4 regions of the Paenibacillus glucanolyticus genome follow, and region 1 is predicted to be linked to each of the others. Evidence: riboswitches for the same ligand, from Rfam matches in the RefSeq annotation. Region 1 holds a riboswitch; each other region holds the start of a gene.
The links. A riboswitch is a leader RNA that binds a small molecule or an ion and turns the genes downstream of it on or off. The one in region 1 is predicted to bind thiamine pyrophosphate.
Positions count from the first base shown of each region.

Region 1 (7,349 bases):
AGGAAGTTCACATTGCTGCCCAGTTTGTACAGCGTAAACGATCCAAAGACGAAGATTACCGTTGTCTGGATAAGAATATATAAGGAATCCAATCCCATAACACTCGGCGTTAGTATCCGGTTATTCGTGACCGTTTGAAACACCGTGGTAGACAGAGCAATGGCTCCGCCGGTCAGAATAATAGCAAGCACCTTTTTGATCCTTCTCGGAAGCCCGTAGTCCCAATTGCTGCCAAGATCAATGAACAGAAAGACTGCCACCAGGATGATTGCCGCCGCGGCCAACAGGCCGATTTTGGCTTTATAAGTCATAAGCCTTTCTCCTCATCAATAAGAAAATGAATATACCGCTTCCAAGGACGCCCACGGTCAGGCTGATTGGAATCTCATAGGGATAAATGATGATCCTGCCAAGGATGTCACAGAACAATACGAATCCGGCCCCCAGCAGCGCGGTATGCGAAAGGCTTTTTTTCAAGTGGTCTCCCAGATACAGGCTAACGATATTAGGTATGATCAGACCGAGAAAAGGAATCACGCCGACGGTTAGAACGACGGATGCGGTGACCAGCGCTACAATGACCAATCCCAGGTTCACAACTCTCCGGTACTTGAGACCAAGGTTCGTTGCAAACTCCTCTCCCATCCCGGCTACCGTAAACTTGTTAGCGAACAGGTAGGCCAGAATGACAAGCGGGATACTAATATATAGCATTTCATATTGTCCCTTGATGATCATGGAGAAATCACCCTGGAGCCATGCGGACATATTCTGAATAAGATCATATTTGTAAGCAAAGAAGGTTGCTATCGAACTAACAATATTACCGAACATCAGTCCAACGAGGGGAATAAAGATGGCGTCCTTGAACTTGATCCGGTCCAGGATCTTCATAAAGATGAAGGTTCCCGCTAGTGCGAATACAAATGCCACAAGCATCTTGATTAGTGGACCGCTTGTTGTGAAGACCAGCATGGCAACCAAAATTCCAAGTCTCGCGGAATCCATCGTACCCGCTGTTGTTGGTGACACGAATTTGTTGCGACTTAACTGCTGCATGATCAATCCGCAGATACTCATGCTGACCCCTGCCAGTATAAGACTGACAAGCCTCGGGATCCGGCTGACAAGCATAATATGTTGTTGTTGTTCTGACATGGAGAACAGTTCCAGTGGTGAAATGTCCTTAACTCCAATAAATAATGAGATTATGGAGAGTACCACAACGGCTGCAAATAAGTATCTAATCTTCATGGCTCTTCCTTCTATGCGTATGTCTCTGAATATCCGACAGTCCGCAATCTCATCAGCTTCTCACTGAGATTGATTATCAATTGCGTTCTGATATGCATTATATCACTCTCATTCTCACTCGACAACCCTAATTGAGAATCAAAATCATTTAATTTTTCTCATCTGCGTATCATTTGTTCACGATTTGTTCATGATATGAAGTTTCGACATATCGTGTAAAGCAATCAGAGGACTGACCTTAGAAAAGTGTTTTAATTCTCAGTAAGCGGGTATTAAAGATAAACTTTTAGTTCTGAGTTTCGTTCTGAATTGTTGACATTTGCAACTCATTATATTAACATGCTAACATAAATATCATTTCTAACAAATTGTTAGTTGATATGGAATAATGATTATGAGCAAAATGCTTCACTAAAATGCATATTTACCTGAATTAAAGGACATCTTCTTATCAGGCTTATGCAACACCATTACATCAGGAGGTTTTTTCTTATGTCTAAAGATTTTTCAACTGCACTCAAAAATCGTCGCTCCCACTATGCTATCAGCAAGGACCCTGTCATTTCGGACGAGCGTATCCAGGAAATTGTGAACGAAGCTGTTAAGTACACTCCGTCTTCCTTCAACTCCCAAAGCGCACGTGTCGTTGTACTGCTCGGCGAACAGCATGACAAGCTGTGGAACCTGACCGAGGGCATCTTGAAAGAAGTTGTCGGTAACGAAGAAGCATTCAAATCCACGGCTGAAAAAATGGGCGCATTCCGCGCTGGATACGGTACAGTACTGTTCTTCGAGGACAATGACGTCGTTACAGGCCTGCAGCAAAACTTTGCGCTGTATGCAGACAACTTCCCGGTATGGTCCAACCAATCCAACGGCATGCTGCAATTCGTGGTATGGACTTCCCTGGAGGCAGAGGGCCTGGGTGCATCACTGCAGCACTATAACCCATTGATCGACGAAAAGGTGAAATCCGAATGGAACATTCCAGAGAGCTGGAAACTGATCGCTCAAATGCCTTTCGGTAAACCGGTTGCTGAACCAGGCGAAAAAGAATTTGCGCCGATTGAAGATCGCGTGAAAGTATACAGCTAAGTCCTTAGCGGAAAAGGCCGTCCACCCAAGTTTTTGATAACTTGGATAGGCGGCCTTTTTTCATACAGACACTTTATCCAGCAGTGAAACTGCGACTCTACTTAATTAACATGTAATAAGGCCTGAAGGAATGGCTTGATCTCTTGGAAGTCCTCTCCCGGCGTCCACAACTGAATGGCATCCCGCTCTCCGCTCATGCCCCATTGCAATTTCTCTTTCAGTATCTCGGTATAGCCTGAGTTTCCCTCAGATTCGATCAGCATTCGCTCCACCAGAACAGCCCAATCCGTATCGCTTGACATCATGCGCTCCGGATATTTCCGGGCCAATTGCAGCGTGCTTTCCAGCGAACCGCTGTGCAGCATATGAACGGCGAGGTAATTGCCGATAAAACGGTGGGATTTATCCTGTCGGATCACCTGCCCAAACCATCTCTCCGCCTCCTCCAGCCTGCCCTGCTTCATAAGCGCTGTTGCGTGGAGAGAATCGGTATAGGAATGATCCTCGCTTTCGCTCCGTACAGAGGAGTACCGATCGAATGCCGGATTGTAACTGTCCCAATCTTCATTATTATAGAAGTAATTCGTCAAATCCATCAGGTAGCTTGGTGCCGGATGCCGTTCGATCATCTCCTGCAGGGTGGATAAGGTTTCCTCTGAACTTCTGTTATCTACATCCTTGGACAACTGATCCTTGATCTGTTGCAATCGGAGTTTCATCCTTAAGCTGTGAATATCTTCTGGATGCGAGCTCACATTATCGTTATAGGCCGCGAGCGATTCATCATATTTACGTTCGAGTACCAGCTGGTCCTCCGGCGTCAATTCACGACCCTTTAACAAGAAATACGGTAAATAACCCATGGTGCTCTCATTGAGCCGGTACCCGCTGCTGCTTGTTAACTTCGTGCCGTCATCCTTGTAAGCATCCACCGACCAGAAATAGAGAGCCTCTGGGTTGGAGTAACCAAGCACACTCTCAGGTGCAACGGTCGTCCAATCATACGGATCCTCGTAGGAAAGTCCGATTCTGAGATCATACAGATCCTGAACAGCAACCCGCAGCGAATTCCCTTCAATATAGTTATCCATCGCCGTCATCATCGATCCGCTGCCAAATTCGATACCAACACTCAGTTTATAGTAGGCGGCTTCGGGTATAGCCTCCCATTCAAAATAGATCATGTCGCCGCGTATCTCATCATGGTTTACTGGAGTTGTCAATTGAATCAATGGCTGCAGCGTGACATCAATCCGTCGTGTCGATTCCGGGGCGACCTCCACCCAATCCCCCGATTCTACAGGCCACGTTCTGCCATTGATTTGTTCATAATTCAAACCAATGCCGAGTTGATACCTGCCGGGCTCTACACCCTCGAAATGATAGCGACCGTTCGCGTCTGTCAGCATTTGGTGCGGTTCGCTTAACAGCAGACTGTGATTCAGATCGTTGTTTTTACGTAAAAATACACCTGCGAATGGAATCGGATCCCCCTCACGATTTCGCAAGGTTCCGCTTACCGTTGACAAGGTCTCTCCGTCTAAAATCCTCTTCAGCCGTCCTTTCAGCTGATTCGCCCGTTTTGAGATATCCGAATTTGCAAAGTTCCCGCCGGACCCTTCTGATATCCGATTCAACACGTCCATAGCGGCTTGGGGGCTCCCCCGACGCAGGAGCATTTCCGAGTGATATAAAAGGGCCTTACTATGGATGTCCCTCCAATCTCCAGAAAGGACTTTCCCTAATCGCTCATATTGCAGCGCCGCCTGATCAGGCTCGTCCAGCCTGTCATAGAGGCTCGCAAGCTCCAGCACCAATTCATGCTGGTAGGAATAAGGAACAGGCTCCGGAGAATATCCGCTGCTCAGATCCCCGAACTTTTGGATAGCGGTTTCCAATATATCCGCTGCTCCCTCCACATCACCATTCATCGAATAATGCTCCGCAAGGTCTATTGCGGCATATTTCATATATTCTCCGGCTGGCGCTCCCAGCACATATTGATTCAGCAGCGGCAAACGTTCATCCTCAGTAAAACGAATCTGCTGATCGGTGCTTCCTCCTGTGCTGGTGAACCCCGGACTAATAAACACATCAAACCGATGAGATAGCTCTGTTGCTCTAGGCACAATCACATACTTCTCGATCATCTCCCATTTCCGGTTGCTGCTGCTTTCTTCATGAATAAGGTCAATGACTTTGGCTATCCCCTCAGCTTGGCCTTGTTCTATCTGCTTCTCCGCAATCAGCAGCCCTATTCGAGGTGTGAGCATAGATACCATCATAACGAAGAGGATTAAACCCGAAACCCCCAACACCAGGTGTTTAATCTTGACCCGAATTTTCAAGCCTGGCCACCATCCTCTCGTACTGATCCTTCCAGTAATAATTCCCCCCGGCTTCAAGCAGTTCATTGCTCACCTGCAAGGGCACGGAAACAGCAGGTTTCACAATTGCTTCCCTCCATAACAAACCTCCGAGCAGCAGAACGGCCGCTACTGCGCCAAAATAACCAATTGCGGCAGCAGAAATTTCTACTTCCTTATTCCACAAGGAAGACAAACGTTCGCGGCTGGATTTTGGAAATGTGCGAGAAATCACCTTCTCTGCGCCCAGGAATCGAATTTCCTCCAGCTCCTGCTTTAGTTGTTCGGCCATTTCCTGTTCTTCGCTACGCATCGCTCTCCCCCTTCTCGACAACAATCTGCCGGAGTTTATGCCGCCCTCTCATTAAACGTGCCTTAACCGTGTTTATATTCAGCTGCAATTGCGCTGCAATTTCTTGAACACCCAACTCATTATAATAATAGAGCGTAATCACTTCTCGGTATGTATAGGGCAGCTGCTGCACTGATTTGATCATTTCAGCCTCACGCCAATGGACGCCCAGCATTTCATCCACGGCAGGTACACTTTCGTTTACATGCTGGTCCATCCTCGGCATGGGAAAAATATGACGCCAATCCCATTTTCGCTGCCGCATCCGGCATCGATTCACTGCAATTCGGGTCAACCAGCTACGAAGTTTGTCGCCGTCACGAAGCTGAGCGATATTCTCGAACGCCTGGATAAAGGTATCTTGAACGGCCTCTTCAGCCGCTTGACGGTCACGCAGCAGCAATACCGCCGTGCGAAGCAGATAATCTCCATACTGTTCCATCAATTCCCGGAGAGCCGCCTCTTCTTTTTGTTTTAAGCGCTGTATGACATCCAGGCCATCTCCCCCTCTCTATAACTATGATGCGTCTGGTCTTTCATCGGTTGCATCAATTTGGATCAATGTCGAAAAAAAAATCGAATGATTGAAAATCTTCCGGCAAAACGATACAATAACACAAGCAAGAAACCTTTGTCTTCCTGAACTGGCAATAGTTCCGGGACCAACTGCATATCATGTTGGCTGTACTAGGGGTGCCATGTGCTGAGAGACGGCGTGCTGCCGTTAACCCTTATCACCCGATCTAGGTCATACTAGCGTGGGGAAGTGTAGCATTTATGTTTATACTTTTTCACGTAGGCATAACTGCACTTTCTTCACGGGGTGCGGTTTTTTTGCGTGGATTTATATCATAGGGGAGGATAACAACAATGAGTGAGCTAACATGTGGAACCAGTCGCATCGTCGGATGCCGATTCTCGGTGTTTCCGATGACTGACCGATTTGTGGAAGTCATTATGGACGCGCTGAAATCCGTCAACACGGGGAAAGTATGGATTCAGACGGATGATGTGAGCACCTGTATTCGTGGACGGGCGGAGCATGTATTTGATGTAACGAGGGCGATTTTTGCTTATGCGGCAGCAAGCGGTGTGCACACCATCTTTAACGGAACTTATTCTATTGGCTGCCCTGGTGATACGGAAGCCGATGTATATATGTCAGAGGATTCGGAGCGTTTGAATCGCGAGATTGGGAAGAATGCCGATATAGATACAGCCTGCCAATTTGCCCTTTATCCACTGGGTACAGACCATTACATGGATGTTATCTATAAAGAGGTGCATCGGGCTAAGGAAAAAGGAACGTTCGCCGGAAGCGTTCACTATGCCAGCCGGTTGGACGGCTCCATCTCCAAGGTGTTTGAATCCCTCGAAGATGCGTTTTTGCATGCGATCCAATCGGACAGCAGTCACCTTGTCATGACCGCAGTCGTGTCTGCACACAGTCCATCAGCCAAGCCAAGACCGTGATCACTTCTATATAACAGGCAAAAGCCCGGCGCATGCCGGGCTTTTGCGATTTGCTCCAAGAGCTTGACGAATTAAACCCAAGCACTCGAGATAATTACGAGCAGGATGAAGAGAACCAAAATAATACCTACTGAATTACCCCATCCACCACCATATACTCCGCTCATGAAGATCCCTCCTGGATTTAAAGAATGACGTGACCGAATCACATGATTATTGTATTGGTCGTGGAAGGCGAACGTCACGGCTAATGTACCTCTCTTATTGCTCACCCGTCAAAATCTATTCCTCATAACCCACAAGAAGCATGCCCCCGAACGGGTTCAGCATTTGCTCTGTGAATGCCAGAAGGAGGGAGGGATCATCCTGTCGATACATCGCTGAAAGCGAAACCTCCAATTGATCTCCCAAGGTCGTGCTGAAACGGTGGAACAGCCGAAACAGCATCTTGCCTTCCCCTGTCCATTCCCCATTCACTCTAAGTACAAATTCGCAAAGTACCGTCATGATCTTTTGCACCGTAAACCATTTCTCGCCATCCCGCTTAGGATTCTTCAAATCCTGCACATATTCCGTAATCATGTAACGGTATTCATCAATATCGGTTTGCATCCATGGCATCGGTCCGTAATTCAAATCATGCTGGGCCTCTACGCGGACTGCTTCTCCTTCCGGCAACGAGCGCAGCACCTTACCCTCCGCTGTGATCCGCTGCAATGTCGGATTGGCTGCCATCACGCCCTCGTCGAAGTATTCACGATAGGATGACAAAGACAATATAAACAATTCCACAATCCATCCATCCGCTT
Region 1 covers NZ_CP147845.1:2,301,821-2,309,169, reverse strand. Annotated here, with positions in the region: gene WDY75_RS11120 (iron chelate uptake ABC transporter family permease subunit) at 1-311, opposite strand, end outside; gene WDY75_RS11115 (ABC transporter permease) at 301-1,254, opposite strand; gene WDY75_RS11110 (nitroreductase family protein) at 1,747-2,349, shown strand; gene WDY75_RS11105 (carboxypeptidase regulatory-like domain-containing protein) at 2,451-4,697, opposite strand; gene WDY75_RS11100 (hypothetical protein) at 4,675-5,028, opposite strand; gene WDY75_RS11095 (sigma-70 family RNA polymerase sigma factor) at 5,021-5,509, opposite strand; TPP riboswitch at 5,747-5,849, shown strand; gene WDY75_RS11090 (YkoF family thiamine/hydroxymethylpyrimidine-binding protein) at 5,938-6,540, shown strand; gene WDY75_RS11085 (YjcZ family sporulation protein) at 6,612-6,707, opposite strand; gene WDY75_RS11080 (nucleotidyltransferase domain-containing protein) at 6,823-7,349, opposite strand, start outside.

Region 2 (7,349 bases), 3.1 Mb from region 1:
ATTATAGGTTCTAACAAATTTGTTACATCCTACTTGCGCTATGACGATATTATAGAATAATATGAAAGAGCGCGGCTTTCATAGTGGAAAACCCGCGCTTTTTTGCTATCTAACTTGCCTGAGTACCTCCTTATCGGAAGCCCCCCCTTTAAGAGAGTGTAATGACGAGTAAGGCCGGCATGCCTTAAGTTCGACAGGCTTGAGATGCGCATTTTTATACTTTCCATGTATAATAGAAGAAATCATTCAAATAGGAGCTAGGAAATGAAAAAGCTAGGAAGAAACGATCTATGTCACTGCGGAAGCGGCAAAAAGTACAAAAGATGTTGTCTTGAAAGAGATGAACGTACGGTTTACGGTAAAGTCATCCAGTTCCCTGGTGCGAAAGCAGCAGAGCCTAAGCTACAGGTCGATCAATTGCAGCAGATGATTAACGACAAGCTGGGATGGATGGATTGGAACGACGATGAGCATCGCGAGCTTGCAGAGTCCGTGTTTCCTCAGATTTGCAAGGATTACGAATTGCAGGATGAGCAGCAGCTGTTTCAAGTGTTCAGTCTCTTGATGGTCTGGAACAGCTTCTCCAGAGAAGCCAATCCGAAGTACCGCAAACAGGGCGGATATGCAAGTGCGTTAGAATATATAGTAACCTCATCGCTGAACATTTCAACGACGAAGGCTGATATTGCGAAGAAGCACGAGGTTTCCGTCGCCACGTTGACGCGCAACAGCGGTCAGATTCAAGACTTTATGGATGGAGTAGCGGCATCCGGTGACGACGCGAACGTCGACGATGAAGAATCCGATGGGGAAGACAAGGACTTGTCCTTGGGACACTAGAATTCGCTTAAAATGAAATCGAATTGAATGCGGATTCCTCGCATTCCGGTATATAGCTGTGGTCGCTCCAATGGGAGCGGCCACTTTGCGTTGAATAAGCCAAGCTGATCACATGAAGGCACTGGATATTACAATCTGATCACCTATGGTGGATTCGAGTGAGCAGCACAACCTTACCCCCTGCGTGCCCCTGTCAGCATCCAGCCCAGGGCAAGGCCATACGCCAGATGCCCGGTCAGCCAGAACGCCAGGGCGGCGAGGTCGGACAACGCCGGTGTGCGAACAGACAACGCCGTGGTGGGGAACAGAAGAAGTCCAACGGCAAGACAGACCAGGATAACAAAAGACATGCTGCGTTTACGAGACCATGCTTTTTGCTGCAGGAAGAGGGTTAGAGCCATGCTCAGCAGGACGGAGATTAGAAGGTGCAGCATAAACTCGGTGAGATCGGATAGCTGCAGTTCCTTCAGGACAGGCACGTAATCAACGTTCAGGAGCAGCGTGTAGACTTTGTATGAGGTGAAATGCTCTACCATATTCAAGATCAGTCCAAGGATGATACCGGCGGCAATGCCTGCCCAGACCGATTGGGTAAACCTGTACTTACGCCACATGAGCGACATTCCCCCTTTAGTTGCCATTGTATAACACTCGTCTATTGGAGTGAAACGAATCTTCACAGTAGAATAAGAGCGAAGCTGACTACGCGGGGAAGGGCAATGAACATAATCAGATAACCTAATATACTAGCCTGGTCGCCAACACCACTATCTCACGAGTAACCCTGGTTCGTGCCGCTGTCCTCGACTTATTATCGGACTCTAGATCCGCTATTTGCCTCAATTGTGCCCGTTTTTTGAATTTTGCGGACTCAGGATCCCTTATTACCTCATAAAACAGCTAATGTACCGACTCATATCACAAATAACGCATCTCATGTCCGTTAATCTCAAAAGTAACACTTTTCTAGCAAAATAACGTATCCTCTGTCCGTTAGCGCAAGAGCAGCATGCCCATGCCCACCACCGCCATCAAACCACCATCAAACAACCACCATAACCATAACCATAACCATAACCATGAATAACCACCATCACACTACCACCATTACAGCGCAGCAGGATTTCTTCAGATGATCCACGGCGTTACGGACGTGAAGCCATCCCGAATGGGCGTTAGCTCTGCTGCGCCAATACCACTATTTCACGACACTATTTCACGAGTAACCTTGGCTCTTGGCGATGTCTTCGACATATTAAAGGACATCAGATCCGCTATTTGCCTCATTTAGTTCCTTTTTTGAATCTAACGGACTCAGGATTCCTTATTACCTCATAAAACAGCTAATTTACCGACTCATATCACAAATAACGCATCTCATGTCCGTTAATCTCAAAAGTAACACTTTTCTAGGAAAATAACGTATCCTCTGTCCGTTAGCCCCAAGAGCAGCATGCCCACAACAATCACAACCATCATAACCATCATAACCATCACAAACCCCCGGTATTATCGTAGATCCAGGTGAGTTGATTGTGCCCATAACCACACCTATAACCATCACAAACCCCCGGAGTATTACCGTAGACCCAGGTGAGTTGATTGTGCCCACACCCACACCCATAACCATCACGACTACCACCATTTCAGCACAGCGAAATTTCTTAAGACTGCGTTACGAGGTGCAGCCATCCCGAATGGGTTTAACAGCTTTCGATTGGTTCGTCATCAATAGGCTCCTCTTCAAATCATGTATTTGAATTGCTCGGATGTACTCATTATGGGGATATGCCTTTGAAGCGTCTGTGTTTCAGTGTATCGAGATCAGTTTTTATGCGAACATGGCTATTCTGGTACGATGCGGTGTCCTAACATTGACTCCGTTTCTTCCCTTGGCCCTGGTGCAGATTATCTATCCACAATCCTTCGCTAAATCGCTCAACAACGAGGTCACCCGATTGCACAGGTTCGTGCATAAGAATTTCGTTAACCAACGGTTAACGTTTGACACCATCCAAAAACCTATGTACAGTAATAGACAAAAGAATAGGAAGTCCACTAGGGGAGCCGTTGGCGGCTGAGACAAGAGTGTATCTTGGACCCTTTGAACCTGATCTAGTTCGTACTAGCGTAGGAAAGTGGAGCCTTCGTATATAAGGCCTCGGTATGTTTTTCTATCGTACCCGGGCTTGTTGACGAAGCCGCTCCAGTTTTCGGGGGCGGCTTTTTAGCGTTGCCTTGAAGGCTGTGTGCGTAACCGGACTTCCTGCTTTTCAATTCATGAGAGGTGGGGATAAGTATGAGTTTCACGCAAGAGCTTCGCAGGCAGTCGGATGGCATTTTTCAAGCGATTTTTGATCATCCCTTTGTGAGAGGGATTGCTGCCGGAACATTATCGAGGGAACAACTGATTCACTATGTGAAGCAGGATTTTGAGTATTTGAACGCCTACATGCGGATTTATGGCATTGCCATATCCAAATCTACCAGCAGGAATGAGATTGCGACTTTTAATGAACAGATTTCTTTTATTCTGAACAGCGAGATTCATCCGCATCAGAACTTTTGCGCTGCCGCAGGGGTGACCTACGAGGAGCTTCAGGGGTATCCGCTTGCGCCGTCCGCGCATCATTATATCCGTCACATGTTGACGGTGGCGCATGAGGGCAGTCTTGGCGAGATTATGGCAGTGCTGCTGCCATGTCCCTGGACGTATCTGGAGATTGGCTGCAAGCTGCTGGATGAAGTGAAGCCGGATGAATCTCACCCGTTCTATGACTGGATTTATTTTTACGGCAACCGCGGGGAAGAGGCGACGGCGAAGTTTTGTAACGGTGTCGACCTGTGGGCGGAAAGCGCCACAGCGGCGGAGCGGGAGCGGATGACGGAGCATTTTATGCTGAGCTGCCAGTTGGAGTACATGTTCTGGGACATGGCTTACAAGCAGGAGGAGTGGCCGGTGCAGATGCAGGCTGCGGTGCTGTAAAGAGTAGTGTCTGTAACGATCTAGCATAGATAAGAGAGGCTGATTTCATATGAATATATGGGAAAAAGAGGTTTCGGCGCTTTTGAGCAAGGTACAGCAGACGAGCCCCCTCGTTCACAATATGACAAACGTGGTGGTTACGAATTTTACGGCTAACGGCTTGTACGCGCTGGGCGCGTCGCCGGTAATGGCATATGCGCCGGAGGAAGTGGCGGATATGGCTGCCATCGCGGGTGCCGTGGTGCTAAACATCGGCACGCTGAACCGCGAGCTGGTAGACGCGATGATTACCGCCGGGCTATCGGCGAATGCCCATGGCGTACCGCTCCTATTGGACCCGGTCGGTGCGGGCGCGACCCGCTTTCGGACGGAGTCGGCGCAGCGGATCCTGCGCGAAGTGAAGGTTTCGCTGGTGCGCGGGAATGCGGCTGAAGTGGCTCACCTTGTTGGGGAGGCCCGCGAGATCAAGGGTGTTGATGCAGAGAGCAGCGGAGATATCGGCAATGCCGAGCTTGCGGTGCGGGCTGCGCGGGAGCTGGACACCCTGGTGGTGATCACGGGTAAAGAAGACGTGATCACCGACGGGACTGATGTTCGCATCATTACCGGCGGCCATGCGCTGCTCACAAAGGTCACCGGAGCAGGTTGCCTGCTGACCTCGGTGCTGGGTGCTTTTGCCGCAGTTGAATCCAACCTGCTGCTTGCAGGCACAGCGGGCCTCGCCTTCTATGGCGCAGCCGCCTCCCGGGCAGCGGAGCGTACGGCTGATCTTGGGCCGGGGAGCTTCCAGAACGCTTTTCTGGATGAGCTGTCCAAGCTTCATCCAGGTTCGCTGCAGGGTTACGCGGCCATCCGTGAAGCTGCTGCTGCAGGTGGTGCCCGATGACAGAGGTTCGCGTACCCCGGGCGTTGACCATTGCCGGATCGGACAGTGGAGGCGGTGCCGGAATCCAGGCGGACCTGAAAACCTTCCAGGAGCTCGGCGTGTACGGCATGTCGGCTATAACCGCCATTACCGTACAGAATACTTTGGGGGTTCACGGCGTCTATCCGCTGCCCCCGGAAGCTGCGGCGGAGCAGATCGAAGCGGTAGGCTCGGACCTTGGGGTAGACGCATTGAAGACCGGGATGCTGTTTAACGCTGAGATCATCCGTCTTGTTGCTGATCAGATCCAAAAATTTGGCTGGGAGAAGGTTGTTGTTGATCCGGTGATGATTGCCAAGGGAGGCGCCGAGCTGCTGCAGAACGAAGCGGTGCTTGCAATGAAAGAGCACCTCCTGCCACTGGCGTTGGTGGTTACCCCTAACATCCCGGAGGCGGAAGTATTGGCAGGGATGCGCATTCGGACGATGGAGGACCGGCGAGAGGCTGCAAGGCGTATTTATGCGCTCGGTCCGAAGATCGTTGTTATTAAGGGCGGCCATGATGAGGGAGGACCTGACCGAGAAGATAGGGATCACGAAGAAGCACGGATATATGGCATCAGCGCAGGGGCGGATCGGGAAGAGAATTTAGAAAAACATTTGGAAGAACATTCGGAAGAACATTCGGACAAATACATGAAAGAGATTTTGGTAGAACACACAGAAGAGCAGATGGAAAAACACATGGACAAACACCAGGAGGATCACAAAAACAATCACAAAAACAATCACATAAACGATCACATAAACGATCACATGGAAGATATTTTGAAAGAGCACACGGAAAAGCACATAGAAGTGCATCTGGATGTTGTGAATCGTTCCTATGATCAAGCGAGAACAGCCATGCACCCGGAGAAGTATAGTCACATGAACTCCCCCATTTTCAAGGCTGTAGGAAATGATAGAGATCCTCAAGTCATCGATCTTATATATGATGGTGCTGCCTTCACGGAACTCAGCGGGAAGCGGGTGAATACCGTTCATACACACGGGACCGGCTGCACCTTCTCAGCAGCAATCGCTGCAGGCTTGGCTCAGGGCATGAGCGCATTCGATGCCATTCGAAGCGGGCGCTCATTCATTCAGGCGGCCATTGAAGACGGCTTGAACTTGGGGCAAGGACATGGGCCGACAAATCATTGGGCGTATCAACGTCGTCTGGGGGTGCTCCGATGACGGGGAGGATCGCACCCGAGATGATGAGACAGCATCTGCGAATGTACCTCGTACTCGGCAGTGTGAACTGCATCGCTGAACCGGAATGGGTTGTTCAGGAAGCCATGGTCGGCGGTGCGACCATGGTCCAGTTCCGGGAAAAAGGGCGAGCTGCGCTTACCGGCGAGCCAAGGATTCAGCTGGCACGCCGAATCCGGAATCTGTGCCGCCAGGCCGGTGTTCCGTTCATCGTCAATGACGATGTGGGGCTGGCTCTCAAGCTGAACGCCGACGGCGTGCACATCGGGCAGGACGACGAATCCGCAGCTTCTGTCCGTGAGCGGATCGGTAAGCGGATTCTTGGCGTCTCCGCGCATACAATAGAAGAAGCTCGCCGGGCGATCCACCACGGCGCCGATTACATCGGTGTCGGTCCGATCTATCCGACCGTCTCGAAGGAGGATGCCAAGCCGGTGCAGGGCCCAGGACTTCTGCGGGCCATGCGCGCAGCCGGAATCGATATGCCGATCGTTGGGATCGGCGGGATAACGGCAGAGAAGGCGGAAGAAGTGGTTGGAGCGGGAGCCGATGGTGTTGCCGTGATATCCGCCGTGACTGCTGCAGGGTCTGTTCGGGATGCAGCTGCCAGCATCAGAGCCAAGGCTGACGTTATCTAGAATTGAATCGGAGACGAGGCATTCCATTATTAAAGCGTAGTGTGGGTCGGCACAATCCACCGAAAGATGCAGATGTCATATTTTGACTAATGACAATGATATCCAAAATATGATAAAGTTTGTTTATTCCGTCTCCGACGGAATATCGTCCGTTCGGAGTGGACAATAAACGAAAAAACATCTGTAGGTGATCGTGACATGAAGAAGAAAAAACTCGGCTTACTGCCGAAAATCCTGATTGCCATTATCCTAGGTATTGTGATCGGCTCATTATCGCCGGAATGGCTGGTTGCATCCCTGGCTACGTTTAGCGGGTTGTTCGGGAACTTCCTTGGTTTTGCTATTCCATTAATTATTATCGGATTCATTGCTCCCGGAATCGGAGAGCTCGGAAAAGGAGCAGGTCGTCTGTTAGGTGTCACTACCGGGCTTGCGTATATCTCCACGGTTCTAGCCGGTCTGTTAGCGTTTGTAGCAGCGACATTATTGTATCCGCATGTGCTGGAGGTTGGCGGCCTGATCAATTCCTATACCAATCCGGAAGAGGCGCTGCTGGAACCTTTTTTCAAGGTGGAGATGCCTCCCGTATTCGGCGTCATGACGGCTCTGCTGCTGGCCTTCACGCTTGGGCTGGGCGCGGCTATTATCAAGGGACAGGCTTTGCAGAAGGTGATGGTGGATTTTCGGGAGATTGTTGAGAAGCTGATCGCCTCGGTCATCATTCCGCTGCTGCCGTATCATATTCTGTGCGTGTTTGCCAATTT
Region 2 covers NZ_CP147845.1:5,451,212-5,458,560, reverse strand. Annotated here, with positions in the region: gene WDY75_RS25505 (YecA family protein) at 265-840, shown strand; gene WDY75_RS25500 (hypothetical protein) at 1,014-1,454, opposite strand; TPP riboswitch at 2,891-2,994, shown strand; gene tenA (thiaminase II) at 3,140-3,826, shown strand; gene thiM (hydroxyethylthiazole kinase) at 3,876-4,712, shown strand; partial or broken gene thiD (bifunctional hydroxymethylpyrimidine kinase/phosphomethylpyrimidine kinase) at 4,709-5,260, shown strand; gene WDY75_RS30815 (bifunctional hydroxymethylpyrimidine kinase/phosphomethylpyrimidine kinase) at 5,387-5,929, shown strand; gene thiE (thiamine phosphate synthase) at 5,926-6,585, shown strand; gene WDY75_RS25470 (dicarboxylate/amino acid:cation symporter) at 6,784-7,349, shown strand, end outside.
Region 2: another riboswitch for thiamine pyrophosphate. It lies ahead of tenA (thiaminase II); the one in region 1 lies ahead of WDY75_RS11090 (YkoF family thiamine/hydroxymethylpyrimidine-binding protein).

Region 3 (7,349 bases), 1.2 Mb from region 1:
TCAGCAATTGACCTAACACAACCGAAGCGACAATTAATAGGAAAAAGGCAATCGATGCTCCGGCAATGTAGCGCAGCGTCTTTTTCATGCCGGAATTTTGAACAGAGGCCAAGATGACGATATTCGCTGGCCCCGGCGAGAACGCCACAATGACACAGTAAATAAAAAACGACGAAAGGTTCATGATGATAGCTCCTTACAAAGGAATTTCCTTTGCCATTATAGAGCCGGTTGCGCTGCGGGGCATAGTACATTATTGCAGCAGAACAAGAGCCGCACCAAGTACTTGGCACAGCTCTTCTCTAAGAATCCTATATGGTTGACGCACTTAGTTGCCGGACTGATGAATCCTTGGCTGTTCCTGCGCATGCGCGCTGCCTGACAAATTCAGCAGCACTACACCCGCAATTATAAGCAGGATGGAGAAGACCTTCAATCCATTGATCTGCTCCGCAAAAAACATATATCCGATAAGCGTAATAATAAGAATGCCAAGACCTGACCAAATCGCATATGCCACCGAGATTTCAATCTGCTTCAGACTCAGCGTCAGAAAGCTCAGGCTGCAGATGTAGAATACAACCAGCAGAACGCTGGGCAGCGGTTTGCTGAACCCTTCCGACAGTTTCATATTCAGGGTACCCGCCACCTCAAACACAATCGCCAAACCTAAATACAACCAATGCATAATCTTACGACCCCTCCCGTTTATCCGCGGCGATGCCAAACAGTAATATGTCCATGATGGACTCCAGCAGTTCTCCCAGCGGCAATTGATGCTTAACCGTCGCTCTCGAGTCATAAATCTGATGAAGCGACCCGAGGTACAGATCAATGAACACCGGCAGATGGATTCTCTTTAGACTTCCTTCCGCCATCCCCTGCTCCATCAGCTCGCTGACAATACCCCATTCTTCTCTGAAAAAGGTGTCCAGCTTCTCCCATTGCGGATAATGCGACCGTTTCAAATCCGGCAGCATCCCCAAATCCATCTTCTCCATCTCCTGAGGCAGACAGATCAGAATTTGGCGAAGCTTCTCCGGAATGGTAAGCTCCTCATCCGCTGCAATGTCACGTTCCTGTTCCTGGATATGCCGGATCATTCCATCAATGATATGTTCAACAATCTCTTCCTTGGAAGAGAAATGCTCATAAATCGTCCGTTTGCTGATGGCAAGTTCTCGGGCCAGGTCACTAACGGTGAAGGTGAAGCCCTGCCGCTGAATCAATCGCATCGTTTCATTCAATATTCGCTCACGCAAGTGAATACTCCCCCGCTTCTGGTACTTCAAATACTATATCAGTACCAACAGTATTATAACGCCAAACTCGGCATTAAATCCAGACATCCTTACAAAAATATGAAGAATGGCCTGTTCCACACTCAGGCATAGCCTTGAAATCTCACCAAAAAAAGATATCCCAAAAGGTCCATAAAGACCCTTCAGGATATCCCCGGCTTAGTTGCTGCAAAATGAATTCTTCTTAATCAAAGCGCACATCGCCAATCCCGAACCACGGAAAATACCCGGCTGCCACATAAGCGCAGCAGGCTGCGGCCGCCAGCAAGCCGATCACCAGCAGATCATACCGCGAATAACGTGACGGATAATAATACGTCCGGGCCTTCACCTGGTCCCCGTTAAACTGCTTCGCCTCCATTGCCGCAGCCACCCGGTGTGCCCGGCGGATGCTCTGCGCCAGCAGCGGCACCACGTACATCCCCGCACGGTTGACCATGTCGCGCACGCCCCGAATCGGGCGAACTCCCCTTACCTTCAAGGCTTGACGGCGAATCACAAACTCCTCCCACACCATGGGCAGAAGCCGTATCGAAGCCATGAAGCTGTACGCATACTTGGGCGCAAGCCTCAGCTTCTGCATCAGGCTGTAGAATAAATCCACGGAGGAAGTTGTCGTTACAAGGAGCAGTCCCTCCGAGGCAAAAGCAATCCCCTTAAACCCCAGATGCAGTCCCCGGTAGAAGCTTTCTTCCGATACCCGGAACAACCCCCACTCCCACCAGAGAGTCTCCCCTTTGCCGAACAGCATCATGGAAGAGGACGAAGATATAAAGGCAAGCAGAAACGGAATGAAGAAGAGCAGCATCTTCCACGGTTTAACCCCACTCAGCACCACCAGACAGACCATAAATACCAGTGCCTGATACATCATGAAATCCAGATCATGGGTCAGCACCGTCATGAAAAAGAGGGCAAAAATAAGGCCGAGCTTCACCACCGGATTGGCCCGGTGCAGCCAGGTGATCCGTACAGGGTTCCATATATTCATGAATTCACCCCCGTGAGGTGAGCTGCGCTTGCGGAGGAGGGATCGTAGGATTCTCCGGCCCGGTTCAATCCATCATCCTCCTGCCGGGATTCCGCACCGGTACACAATCGGGGTGAAGCCATGCTCGAGGTCAGCTGACCTTCCCGAATTTCCCATATATGCGTGGCGACCCGCTGCGCAATCTCCATCTCATGGGTCACCATGAGAATGGCGGTTCCCGTGCGGCGCAGACGCTCGCACATCTCCAGAATCGCAAACGTATTCCGCGCGTCCTGACCGAAGGTCGGCTCATCCAGGAGCAGAACTTCCGGCTGTCTGGCCATCGCAGTGGCAACGCTTAAGCGCCGCTTCTGACCGGTTGACAGCTGATAGGGATGCCTGTTCTCCATTCCGCTTAGTCCGAAGCGTTCGAGACAGCGATCGGCTTGGGCCTTCGCTTCCTCCGCAGGCATGTTATCCACCAGCAAGGAGTAAACAACCTCGTCGCCAATACGCTCCGTCAGAAACTGAAGCTCCGGATTCTGAAACACGAATCCGATTTGACGGAGCTGCTGCTCTCTCTTCTTCCGCACCTTTCTCGCCTTGCCTTGCACAACCTCTTCCCCGCAGAGCACGTAGGTCCCTTGCGCGCGCAGCAGTCCCATCAGACTGAGAAGAAACGAGCTTTTCCCCGCTCCGTTCGGCCCTACCACCGCAATAAATTCTGCCCGATAAACTTCTGCCGAAGGGAGAGAAATCACAGGTTTATCCCATCTCAGTCCCTTGAAATCCTCTAAGCGGATCACAGGCTCCCCATCTAAAGGGTAAGGCAGGGCAGCCTCGTGCAGGAGATTCCCCAGATCTTCGCCATAGGCATCAACCGGAGCAAACAATTCCCGGCCGGCCCGGGTCTGAGCATAATCTTCCCACACGCCGGGATACCAGATTCCATAGGATTTAAGCTCGCACTCATACTTAGCAAATACTGCCGCCGGCGGTCCATCGCCCAGAATAACGCCATCCGGACTGAACAGAACGACACGATCCACGTATTTCGCCATCTCTTCGATCCGGTGCTCGACGATGATCAGTGTACGTCCTTCCGATACGGATTTCACTGCATCCCAGATCTGCTCCCGTCCTTCCGGGTCAAGCAGTGCGGACGGCTCGTCAAGGAACAGCACCTCCGGCTCCAGCAGCAGGGCGGAAGCCAGCGCCAGCCTCTGCTTCATCCCTTGCGACAGATGGCCGATCGGCAGATGAAGCTCCTCCAAATTCAGCCCCACCTCATGCAGCGCCGCTTGCATCCGTTCCTTCATCTCGTCTCGGGGAATACTCAGATTCTCCAGTACAAAGGCCAGCTCCTCATCCACATACGGCATGCAAAACTGCGTATCCGGGTCTTGAAATACGTATCCCCAGGAGCGCGGGACAATCTGTGCCTCACACTTCATTGGCACTTCCGTAGCGCGGGGAATCATTCCGCTAAGCACCTGGAGCAGCGTGGATTTGCCGCATCCGCTCGGACCAAGCAGCAGCACCTTTTCCCCACGGGCTGCCGAGAACGAGAGATCTTTGAACATCAGCCTCTCTTCCCCGGGATACTTCAAGCGCAGTCCCTCCACCTGCACAGCCTGCTCCTGTTGAACCTCAGCGGACTGAGCCGGAAATAGGCTTACCGTGGCATTAGACATGGCGCGCATCATCCAGCGCTTCGTAATCCTTCTTCGACGCGGGACGCAGCAGAGACGTTACGCCTGTGCGATCCAGCGCCTTGGCCAAGAGCAGCATTAACAGACCTGCAATAACTGCACCGCTGATTACCCGCATACCGTATTTGGCAAGGAACATCCATGTCTGCAGATCATCCGTATAGCTGTAATAAAAGTCCATCATCATCGAACCGATGGCCGCTCCGGCCCCGGCAATCACCAAGGTCCACGCTGAGGTACTCCGATAGCGGAACGCCGCGAATACCAACTCTGCCCCCAGTCCTTGAATCAAGCCATATAACAATAGAGTCAATCCCCAGCCGCTGCCAAACAGCACCTCCACGTGGGCCGCAGCCACTTCCGCGATGATGGCCACGCCCGGCTTGCGAATTAACAAATAAGCCAGCGTAGCTGCCGCAAACCACATGCCGTAGAGCAGCTCATCCGCTTCAAAAAACAACGGTTTAAAAAGATTATAGACCGACCCCCAGAAGTGATAAATCACGCCAAACACAAGCGATACCAGCACCGTCACCAAAATATCGCTTAACCGCAGCCCTCTTCTGGGCTGAACCCCCAACTTCTCTTGCATTGATGTTCCCATAACAACCTGTACCCCTCTCCACCGCTATTTTTGTGTAAACACAACAAAAAACCGTCTGGAAAAACGCGCAGACGGAAAAATAGGCCCTATGTAGGCAGGGTCGGATATTCTCTACGCTGGCATTACCCAGTTCAGATTAACGGTCAACAGCGGATAATAGCTGCAATCTCAGCCTGATTCACTCAAGCCCCCGTATTCCCTATTCGGTTTTATGTTAATTTTAAAATACAGGTCCGCTCCAGAATTTGCAAGAACCTTTTTTCAAATATGGCTATTTATTGATTTCCATCTCATTCTATGTCAATATCAGAGTGATTGGCTTTTCCACCATCGTTATATTGCTTACACCTATGCACAAAGGAGAATGACATGGCTAAACAATTGCTGCGTCTGATGACTGAGCTCTCCTCCCGAAAATGGTTGTCCCGAATGATGGGGCATTGTTCCCACAGCCGGCTGAGCCGTCATCTAATACCTGCATTTATACGAATCTATCAAATTCCGGCTCATGAAGCGGAGAAAGAGATCCACGAATACCGCTCATTGAACGAGTTCTTTTCCCGCCGGTTAAAAATAGGCCTGCGTGCCATCGATGACACCGTCGATGCCATGGTAAGCCCTGTCGATGCCACTATTTCAGCAATGTGCGCCATTCATGCCGGCACCATTCTGAGTGTCAAGGGACAGGATTACACCCTGAGCGAGCTGCTCGCGAAATCCCCGAGAATGGAAAACTATATAAACGGTTATGCATTCGTATTGTATTTAAGCCCAACAGATTATCACCGCATCCATTCACCCGTAACCGGTGTTCAGGCGGAAAGCGAGCATCTGAAGGGGAAGGTTTACCCCGTGAATGACTTTGCGATGACCCATATCCGAACTGTGCTGAGCCGCAATGAGCGTCTCATTACCTACATTGCCCATGAATTCGGAGAAGTTGCCGTCGTGAAGGTGGGCGCAATGAACGTGAGCAGCATCCGTTACGCCGATGAGAGCGTTAAGAAATGGCAGATCGGCGATGAACTCGCGTATTTTGAATTCGGCTCTACCGTTGTGCTTTTGACGGAGAACGGCACGTTTAGCCCTCGCGGCGACCTGGAGCCCGGCTCCAAAGTGAAAATGGGAGAATTACTCGGTTTGCTGCACCCCTCCACGGCCAAAAAAGGGTAATTCCTGCCGACTCAGCGCACATGACAAGTTAAGGCAATCGATCATTAGCAGCATGAATGATTAACGTCTGCCCAGCATCCGATAAATCATCTGCTGAAACCACCGGTCCGGCAGCAATCCCTTAATCCATGCGGTTATACGCGTGCCTTGAGGCAGCTTATATCGGAATCTCGGTTTGGACATGGAGGCAATCCTTGCCACGAGCTTCGCCACCTCCAGCGGATTTCCGCTTCCCCTGGCTGTCCGCTCGGAATAGTCCAGCACACCCTTCAGCATGTCGCTGTAGGGTGACCCTTCCTTCACCTCTAACTCACCAAAGCTCTTATTCCAGATCGGTGTGCCATAAGCACCTGGCTGAACCAGCACAACGTGCATGCCGAAGGTCATAAGCTCCAGCGACAGGCTCTCCCCGAATCCTTCAATCGCAAATTTGGAGGAAGCATAAGGTCCATAACCCGGGAAGCCGACCACGCCGCTGATGCTGCTCATGAGAATAATCTTGGAATTCTCGGTCCGGCGCATCAGCGGCAGCATGTGCTGTGTCACAGATACCGTTCCGAAGAAATTCGTCTCCATCTGTCTTCTCCACCCACTCAGCGGCACTTCCTCCACCATTCCGCCTACCGCTTCACCAGCATTGTTCACCAGCACATCCAATCGACCAAACCGCTGCTCCAAATGCAGGGCAACCGCCCGTATCTGCTCTTCATCGCATATATCCAATCGAACCCGATGAATTCGCTCTGCAACACCCGCCTGTTCCGCGCGGGTCATCAGCTCTTGAGCCGCCTCCGGTCTGCGAAGCCCTGCAGCCACATCATATCCCGCTTGCGCCAGCTCCAGGCTGATAAGCAGCCCAAAGCCGCTGGAGGCCCCCGTCACCAATGCCACTTTTCCTGTCCCTGCAATCACCAACGGTTCACCACATATTCCGTACTTGCCACCAACAACGTCACTCCCATCACCTTTCTATTCCTTCAGAATACCTTACCAACAAACTTACTCCCTTTGGCCTCAGCCGAACAAACTTTATGTATATGCTTAATATATCAAATTTCCGTTGTATGAATAGGTCTGGCACCCGAAGGTACACATAAGAAAAAAATCCCTATCGCGTACTCTATATATACGAGAAAAAGGGAGCCGGTTAGCTCCCTTTGCGGTTCATCCTGAGAAAAGCATATATGAAATCGGGATTCAACATCACCCGTATGAAGGCCAAGGCTCATTAAAACCACACATCCTGATGATCCTGATTCGCTGTCTTCATGCGGCGCAAGCGATTTCTGAATATACCGCAGCCACCGCGGCTGAAGAAACGACCGCGCACCCGTCTTCTTGGGCTCATTCCCCTCTCCCCCCTTCATAAAATTAAACTGTACGTCACATTTACCCTAAAGCGCTTACTATGAAACCCATAAGCCCCTTCCATCAATCAGGTAAGTTATGGAAGGGTGGGGGAATCACCGAATTTCGGATGGGCTCTTGCCCGTATACTGTTTAAATTGACGGCTGAAGAAGAAAATGTCCCGATAGCCCAGCGCGTCGGCTACTTCCGTGACATTCATCCCTTGATGCAGCAGCAGATG
Region 3 covers NZ_CP147845.1:1,144,950-1,152,298, reverse strand. Annotated here, with positions in the region: gene WDY75_RS05500 (LysE family translocator) at 1-184, opposite strand, end outside; gene WDY75_RS05495 (DMT family transporter) at 329-688, opposite strand; gene WDY75_RS05490 (TetR/AcrR family transcriptional regulator) at 693-1,262, opposite strand; gene WDY75_RS05485 (energy-coupling factor transporter transmembrane component T family protein) at 1,486-2,292, opposite strand; gene WDY75_RS05480 (ABC transporter ATP-binding protein) at 2,289-3,965, opposite strand; gene WDY75_RS05475 (ECF transporter S component) at 3,958-4,587, opposite strand; TPP riboswitch at 4,679-4,791, opposite strand; gene asd (archaetidylserine decarboxylase) at 4,957-5,760, shown strand; gene WDY75_RS05465 (SDR family oxidoreductase) at 5,821-6,672, opposite strand; gene WDY75_RS05460 (helix-turn-helix domain-containing protein) at 7,224-7,349, opposite strand, start outside.
Region 3: another riboswitch for thiamine pyrophosphate. It lies ahead of WDY75_RS05475 (ECF transporter S component); the one in region 1 lies ahead of WDY75_RS11090 (YkoF family thiamine/hydroxymethylpyrimidine-binding protein).

Region 4 (7,349 bases), 3.0 Mb from region 1:
GAGCCGCAACGGCCACCGGGAAGAAGCAGACCAGGGTAATCACAATAACCTTGGGCAGCATGCCGAAGCCGAACCAGATCATGAGGAGCGGCGCAAGGGCGATAGTCGGTACATTCTGGCTAAGAATCAGAAGCGGATAAAGAGCTGTTTTGAGAAAAGGCACCATATGCAGAGCCAGTGAAATCACAAGTCCGATTGTTGTTCCGATGATAAACCCGATCAAGGTTAGCTGCAGGGTGGCTAATGTATGCTGGAAAAGACCGGCAGCACCGGTAACTGCCTCGGATCCGATCGCCGTTGGCGCAGGCAGAATAAATTTTTCGATATCGAAGATCGATACCGCCGCCTGCCATACCAGCAAAAAGAAGAGGACCGCCACAACAGGCGGCCAGACGGAGCTCCACCAGCTTCTCATGGACGATATTTCTCAGTCAGCTTATCCATGCTGATGCCGCTCGGATGATGTGCGATTTTGACCTGGGATATGATGCTGGGACTTCCCGCATTCACCAGCGCCTCATGCATGCGCTCGACGATCTTTAGCAGCTCGGAGAGTTCTCCTTCCATGGTTGTCTCCAGTGCATGGACCTCGTACTTCACACCCGAATCCTCAATAACCTTGATCGCTTCATCCACATAAGGGATGCTGTCCCGTCCACCCGGCGTCCGGGGTATCACTTGAATGCTCAAGAGGGTGTTCGCCATATATAATCCATCCTTTCGTGCAGCGATATGATTATGAAAGAGAGACAGCCTGCTGTCAGGCCGACTCTCTTCTTGATAGAAAAAGACCTTATGGTTGTTCCGGTAAAAAATCATTGGTGAACGCGCGGTCTGCATCAAGCTCTTTCTCCAGCAGTTTGCGCTCAAACATCCAGTCGGCATACCCCGACCATACTTCGGCTTTCTGTTCACCCCAACGAGGCGCATCATCCTGATAGCGGGGACTCAGCCATTTCTGGCTGGCCAGAACCAGCTCGGCATCCAGATCAGGCACGGCCTTCGAGAGCAGCGCTGCTGCATCCTCAGGATGCTCAATAGCATGGTTGTATCCTTTGGAAGTAGCCCGCATGAAGGCTCTGACAAGCTCAGGGTCCTCTTGGATCAGCTTCTCGTTGGTCACGATGACCGGCGTGTAATAATCGAGCTGGTCAGAGTAGTCCTTCACATAGATCATATCAAGCGGCTCATTGCGGAGCTCGGCTTCGATGCCCGTCCAGGCGTAGAATATCCAGGCGAAATCAATGTCGCGTTTGACGGCAGTAAAATAATCGGCATCGCCCATGTTGACCATATTGACTTTGCTGACATCGGCACCGTCGATCTCCATGATGGATTTCATGACAGCTTCCTCAACGGGGGAGCCCCAGCCGCCATAGGATTTACCTTCGAAATCTCCAGCCTTCACGATCCCTTTGTCCTTGGGAGCGGCAAAGCCGGATGTATTATGCTGAATGATCGCCGCAATGGAGACGAGCGGCAAGCCTTGCGTTCTGGCGAGGGTTACCCCTTCCTGATAGCTGATGCCGAACGGCACGTTACCGGATGCGACCAGCGTATCCGTTCCACCGGCTCCCGGCTGGACGATCTGGACGTTGAGCCCTTCCTCCTCATAATATCCGAGCTCCTTCGCTGCATACAGACCCGTGTGATTGGTATTGGCGGACCAATCGAGCATCAGCTGCACGTCACGGAGTTTCCCAGGACTCTTGGCGTCTTCTCCTTCAGCGCCTGTGTTCTTGTTCTGTCCGCCTGTACCGCATCCGGCCGCAACCATCAGCAGGACACAAGCGAGAAGCAGGGGGACCCATCTTCCCTTCTTCATCGTGTCTTCTCTCCTTATGAGTTCTATTTCTATTACCTCGTAACTCCACAAAAAAAACGCCCCGATAATCTCAGGACGCATGACGGCGTAAGTGTATAGTACGGCAAATATGGCTGCCGCAAACATTGGCTTCCTACGCTGGCATTACCCAGATCAGGTGTAAGGGTCAGTATCAAAGCGGATACACTCTCAGCCGGCTAAATTCCAGCTCCCCCGATATTTATGAAGTTTCGATCAGTACATCCGTTATTATAGTCCTAACACCAAGACCTGTCTAGTTTTCGAAAAAGGTCATGAACAGGACAGGCCTTATGTAGGGAACCGCGTTTAGGCAGCCCAAGAGTTCAGCATATGAACATTTTAAGAGATGAAATGTTGGATACCGTGCTGCGTGCGGGTTAACGCTGGAAGAACTCGATCCATTCCCCTTCGGGACCATGCACGAAGAAATAACGATAGCCGTTCGGGAGAGTGACGATTTCCTCGTCCAGATGAGGAACTTCAAGTCCTTGGACGCGTGCATACTCTTCTTCAATATCATCCGTACTGACTGCAAAATGGTGCACCGTTCCTTCCGAAGGCAGCGAGTCGCTGTAACCCTGGATAAGTTCGACTTCCGTTTCGTCACTTCCATTAAATCCGAGGAACGCGAGTTGAATGACCCCATTGGTATGAGTCAGGCGATTCTTTAGTTCAAGGCCGACTACCGACGTGTAAAACGCTATCGTGGCTTCCAGGTTTCGGACTACAATACCAACATGATCCAATCGTTTCTGTGACACTGCCATACACCCTTTCCGGTTCGTATAAGATATGAAGAATAATATCATATGATTCCTATACGTCAAGTAGGTGATTGATATAGAAACTTTTCAGGTTTTCACGTGTTTAATTGAGTGTAGTCCTTGCATTTGAAGTACACCCGTCCAGTAGAAAAACTTCATTATATAGATCTTCTAGCAATGTGCCGGATAGATGATTTTTCTTTGATTTCCTCGTCTTTACTTTTGGATGGGTAAAAAGTATCATGAGGAATAGAGAGCTTAATTCAAAAGACCTAAATCATCCATCGTGTACAAGCTTACCTTTTTGCCAAGGGGGAGTGCTTATGAGTCCAACTCCAGCAGATCATCTGTGGATTCGACTCGCCATTATATATGCATTTATTCAGATAATGACTGTTCTGTGGATGCCTGATGCTTTATCGCTTCAGCGTGTGCTAGTCATTATTGCTCCTATGGCCGCCTCCGTGTATTTAATCCGGGTCAGCCGGCGTTATAAGGCACATCTTCGCAGGTTTTGGTTTATGGTAAGTATCGGACTGATGGCCGATGCAGCGGCCCGGATCGTCTCCTCCTTTTTTTTCGGGTTCGGGAAAGAGAGCGCTTTCCAGATATCCAGCTATTTCTGGGGACTGGAAGTGATCCTGTTCGCCAGCTGCCTCATTTATTTGTTCCGGCATGTTCAAGGCCCGCTTAGGGGGCTGCGGTTTATGCTGGATATCGTCATCGTTGGCGTAACGTTCATGACGGTGGGCTGGGAGTATTTAATCAAGCCCGAACTTCAGGACAGTACGTATTCGGGGGGGACGGGAAGCGTATGGGTGGATATGCTGTTTCCGCTGTGCGGAATGGTACTTATTTTATTTACCGTGGTGTTGTATTTTAATACCAGGCAATTAGGGAAATGGGCGGTCATTTCATTAAGTCTTGGCGGAAGCGCTTATATTATGGGTGATGCACTGCACTTTTATCTCGTCCATTTCGTGAATCTCGAAGTTCGTGCATATCTTGATCCTTTACATACGTTATCTGTGTTTTTCATTGCTTCTGCAGGTGCACAGCCCGCTCCCGATACCGGAAATCAAACGGTGAAAGAGAGGGAACCGCGTCCTGTAGGAACCTTGATTGTCAGATATTTGCTTCCATATGGCGTGCTGGGCGGAATGTTTGCCCTCATGGCGCAGCGGTTCGGTGGCTGGAACGGTCTGTTTACCGGTCTATCCCTGTGCGTCATTCTGATTCTGTTCCGCCAGATCCTGATCCAGTATGAGAATGACCGCTTGTTACATCGACTGCATGAAAGTCTGAGGCAGAGCGAATCGCTTGCTCACCGGGATGATCTGACGGGATTGTATAATCGTCGTTACTTCAACGCAAGACTGTCCAGCTCCTTGTTAGAGGCCGATCGGACAGGATCGCGGGTAGGGCTTCTCTACATGGACATGAATCGTTTCAAAAAGGTGAATGATCGTTATGGCCACCGTGCCGGAGATCTGTTGATCCGCAAGGTTGCATGCCGCCTTCAGTCGCTGGAATCCAAAGGGATTCTGGTGTCCCGTCTAGGGGGAGATGAATTCACCGTGATGATCCAGTCGGCCGGGGAGGATCAGGAGCTGATCTGGATGGCGGAGGAGATTTGGATGCTGCTCAGCGAGCCTTATGAACTGGAGGGATATGAAGTTAGAACGTCGCCGAGTATCGGTATTGCCGTGTATCCCGATCATGCCCGGAACGATCAGGAGCTCATTGGCCGTGCGGATGCAGCGATGTATGCCGCGAAGGAGCGGAATGCCCGCTGGCACTTCGATGTGGACCGGACGATGCAGCTGCAGCTTTTGGATCAGAAGATTGAATAAGGGATGGATAACCAGAAATATCGACAATGCGTTGTTAAAAGCAATATAAGTCGATTTTTGTAGATTAAAACCCTATCATTGCACGAATCTTGCGCATTTCTCATAAAACAGGTCATAACTTCGATATAAAATCCATAAAATGCAAAGAAATCATATTCAAAATGCCGATAAGAAGCATAGTGAGAGCTAGCTTGCCAAGGAGGACGAACATGATTTGCGACAATTGCAGCACCTTTGAACCGATTGAGGACCAGGGGACCGTTCATATGAAGCCTGCAAGCGGTGAGCTTATTGGCTTGCTTGCACTGAACGGCTACACGGTACAAAAGAACAATGAGGGTTGTGCTGTGAACTATAAGGAACTTGCGGAACTAATCTCCATGATAAAGTGTCTGCAACCCCTTCCGCTGAAGATTCGTCAAGAGCTGTCCTTCTGTGTTACCGGTGGAGAAGCTCCACAGATCCGGCATACGTGGACCCCTATGCAGAAGTTCGAGCTGCAGATGGAGCATTACGATATGGTCAATGTCATTTTACATAAGCAGTTTACGAGCTATATGCAGCCCATTGTAGATCACTTTGAGCAGATCGTTGCATATGAGTTTTTGCTTCGTCCGATAGAGGGGGGAGTCGCGTTCCAACCGTATGAGCTGTTTGAGACCGCCCGAAAAACCGGACTGCATTCTTTTCTGGACCGAGCGGCACGAACCTGTGCAATTGAAACCAGCGCAGAGTGGCTTCCTTTAGGTGTGAAACGTTTCGTAAACTTCCTGCCATCGTCGATATATGATCCTCAGATGTGTCTCAGTCATACTTTTAATACCATCGACAGGCTCCATTTGGATCCGAGGGATTTCGTGTTTGAGGTTGTGGAGACCGAGAAGATCGATGATGTGAAGCACCTCCAATCGATATTCGAGGTTTATCGCAGTCACGGGATCTCGGTAGCCATGGACGACGTAGGGGCGGGCTATTCCACGTTGGAGCAGATGATCAGGCTTAAGCCGGATTATGTGAAGATCGACCGGAGTCTTATCGACCATTGCGATCGAAATGCCGCCCAGCAGAAGCAGCTTGAAATGATCACGAACATGGCTCATGATTTCGGGGCTATGGTGCTGGCTGAAGGCATTGAGAGACGGGAGGAGTTTCATTTTTGCCGAGATATCGGGATCGAGCTCTCGCAGGGGTATCTGTTCGGTAAACCATCCGAGCGCCCTCCGCGTGATCCGCATTCTCAACTGATCTATTCATAGCCTACATAATCGGTAAATACCTGCCAAAGTGAGAATGAAGCTCGCAGCTGATTGGTGAAGCCTTGGCTGGACCCTGCAAATACAGATACCTGCCAAGGATGAGAATGGGCCCCTTCATAATGAGAAGGGATGCTTGAGGGGCCCATTCTCTATATACAAACAAGAGCCCTGGAATAATATCCAGGGCTCTTGTTTATGGGAGGGGAAGGGACATGATGTCCCCGTTGTCCCCGTACCGCTTATCTTGCAGCTTTTACCTCTCCAAGTCCGCTAATACTGTATTCTTTGCCGTTCACGTTCAGGACAGCAGGTGTATCCGTCTCGTTCACGATGATGGTCTCGCTGCCTTTCACGTTGACCTTCAGTCGGGATCCACGGAACATGACCTTGAAGGAGAAGGAAGACCAGTGACCCGGAATGAACGGATTCAGGTGCAATACGCCGTCTTTTACACGCAGGCCGCCGAAGCCGTGCACAACGGACATCCAGGTTCCTGCCATGCTGGTTGTATGACAGCCGTCCTCGGTATCGTTGTTATAGTTGTCGAGGTCCAGGCGAGCTGTACGAAGGTACATCTCGTACGCTTTCTCCTGATATCCAAGCTCGCATGCGAGAATGGAGTGTACGCAAGGAGAGAGGGAGGACTCATGTACCGTGAACGGTTCATAGAAGTCGAAGTTGCGTTTTTTCGTTGCCAGATCGAACTGGTCGCCCAGGAAGAACAATCCTTGCAATACGTCAGCCTGTTTGATATATACCGAACGCAGAATGCGGTCCCAGGACCAGTTCTGATTCAGCGGCAGATGTACAGGGTCCAATTCCTTAACGGGAACAAGTTCCTTGTTGAGGAAACCATCCTGCTGCAGGAATACGCCGAGCTCCGCATCTTCCGGATAGTACATTTTGCTGATGATATCCTGCCACTTGTCCGTTTCTACCTCTTGCAGCTCGAGCTTCGCCGTAAGCTCTGCATAGCGGGAATCCTCGTTCTCTTTCAAATATTCCAGCACATCAAGGGTGTATTCCATCGTCCAGCTGGCAATCCGGTTGGTATACCAGTTATTGTTCACATTGTTCTCGTACTCGTTCGGTCCGGTTACACCCAGCATCATATACTGATCCTTCGCGGGGACGTAATTCACGCGCTCTTCCCAGAAACGGGAAATTTCCACGAGCACTTCCAGTCCGTATTGACCAAGATAAGAGAAATCGCCGGTATAGTTAACATAGTTATAGATGGCGTACGCAATGGCGCCGTTACGGTGAATTTCTTCGAACGTAATTTCCCATTCGTTATGGCATTCCTCACCGTTCATCGTCACCATAGGGTAGAGCGCACCTTTGGTGAAACCAAGCTTCCTGGCATTTTCCTTCGCTTTTTCCAGGTGTTTATAGCGGTAGATGAGCAGGTTGCGGGAGATGCTGGCATCCGCGGTGCTCAGGTAGAATGGCAAGCAGTAAGCCTCGGTGTCCCAATAGGTGCTGCCGCCGTATTTCTCCCCGGTAAAGCCCTTCGGTCCGATGTTCAGGCGGTCGTCCTCGCCGCTGTAAGTCTGGTTGAGCTGGAAAATGTTGAAGCGGATCGCCTGCTGGGCTGCCACATCGCCTTCGATAACGATATCGCTTTCCT
Region 4 covers NZ_CP147845.1:5,995,396-6,002,744, reverse strand. Annotated here, with positions in the region: gene WDY75_RS27775 (ABC transporter permease) at 1-415, opposite strand, end outside; gene WDY75_RS27770 (MTH1187 family thiamine-binding protein) at 412-705, opposite strand; gene WDY75_RS27765 (ABC transporter substrate-binding protein) at 794-1,825, opposite strand; TPP riboswitch at 1,939-2,050, opposite strand; gene WDY75_RS27760 (VOC family protein) at 2,224-2,613, opposite strand; gene WDY75_RS27755 (GGDEF domain-containing protein) at 2,934-4,463, shown strand; gene WDY75_RS27750 (EAL domain-containing protein) at 4,673-5,719, shown strand; gene WDY75_RS27745 (glycoside hydrolase family 65 protein) at 5,959-7,349, opposite strand, start outside.
Region 4: another riboswitch for thiamine pyrophosphate. It lies ahead of WDY75_RS27765 (ABC transporter substrate-binding protein); the one in region 1 lies ahead of WDY75_RS11090 (YkoF family thiamine/hydroxymethylpyrimidine-binding protein).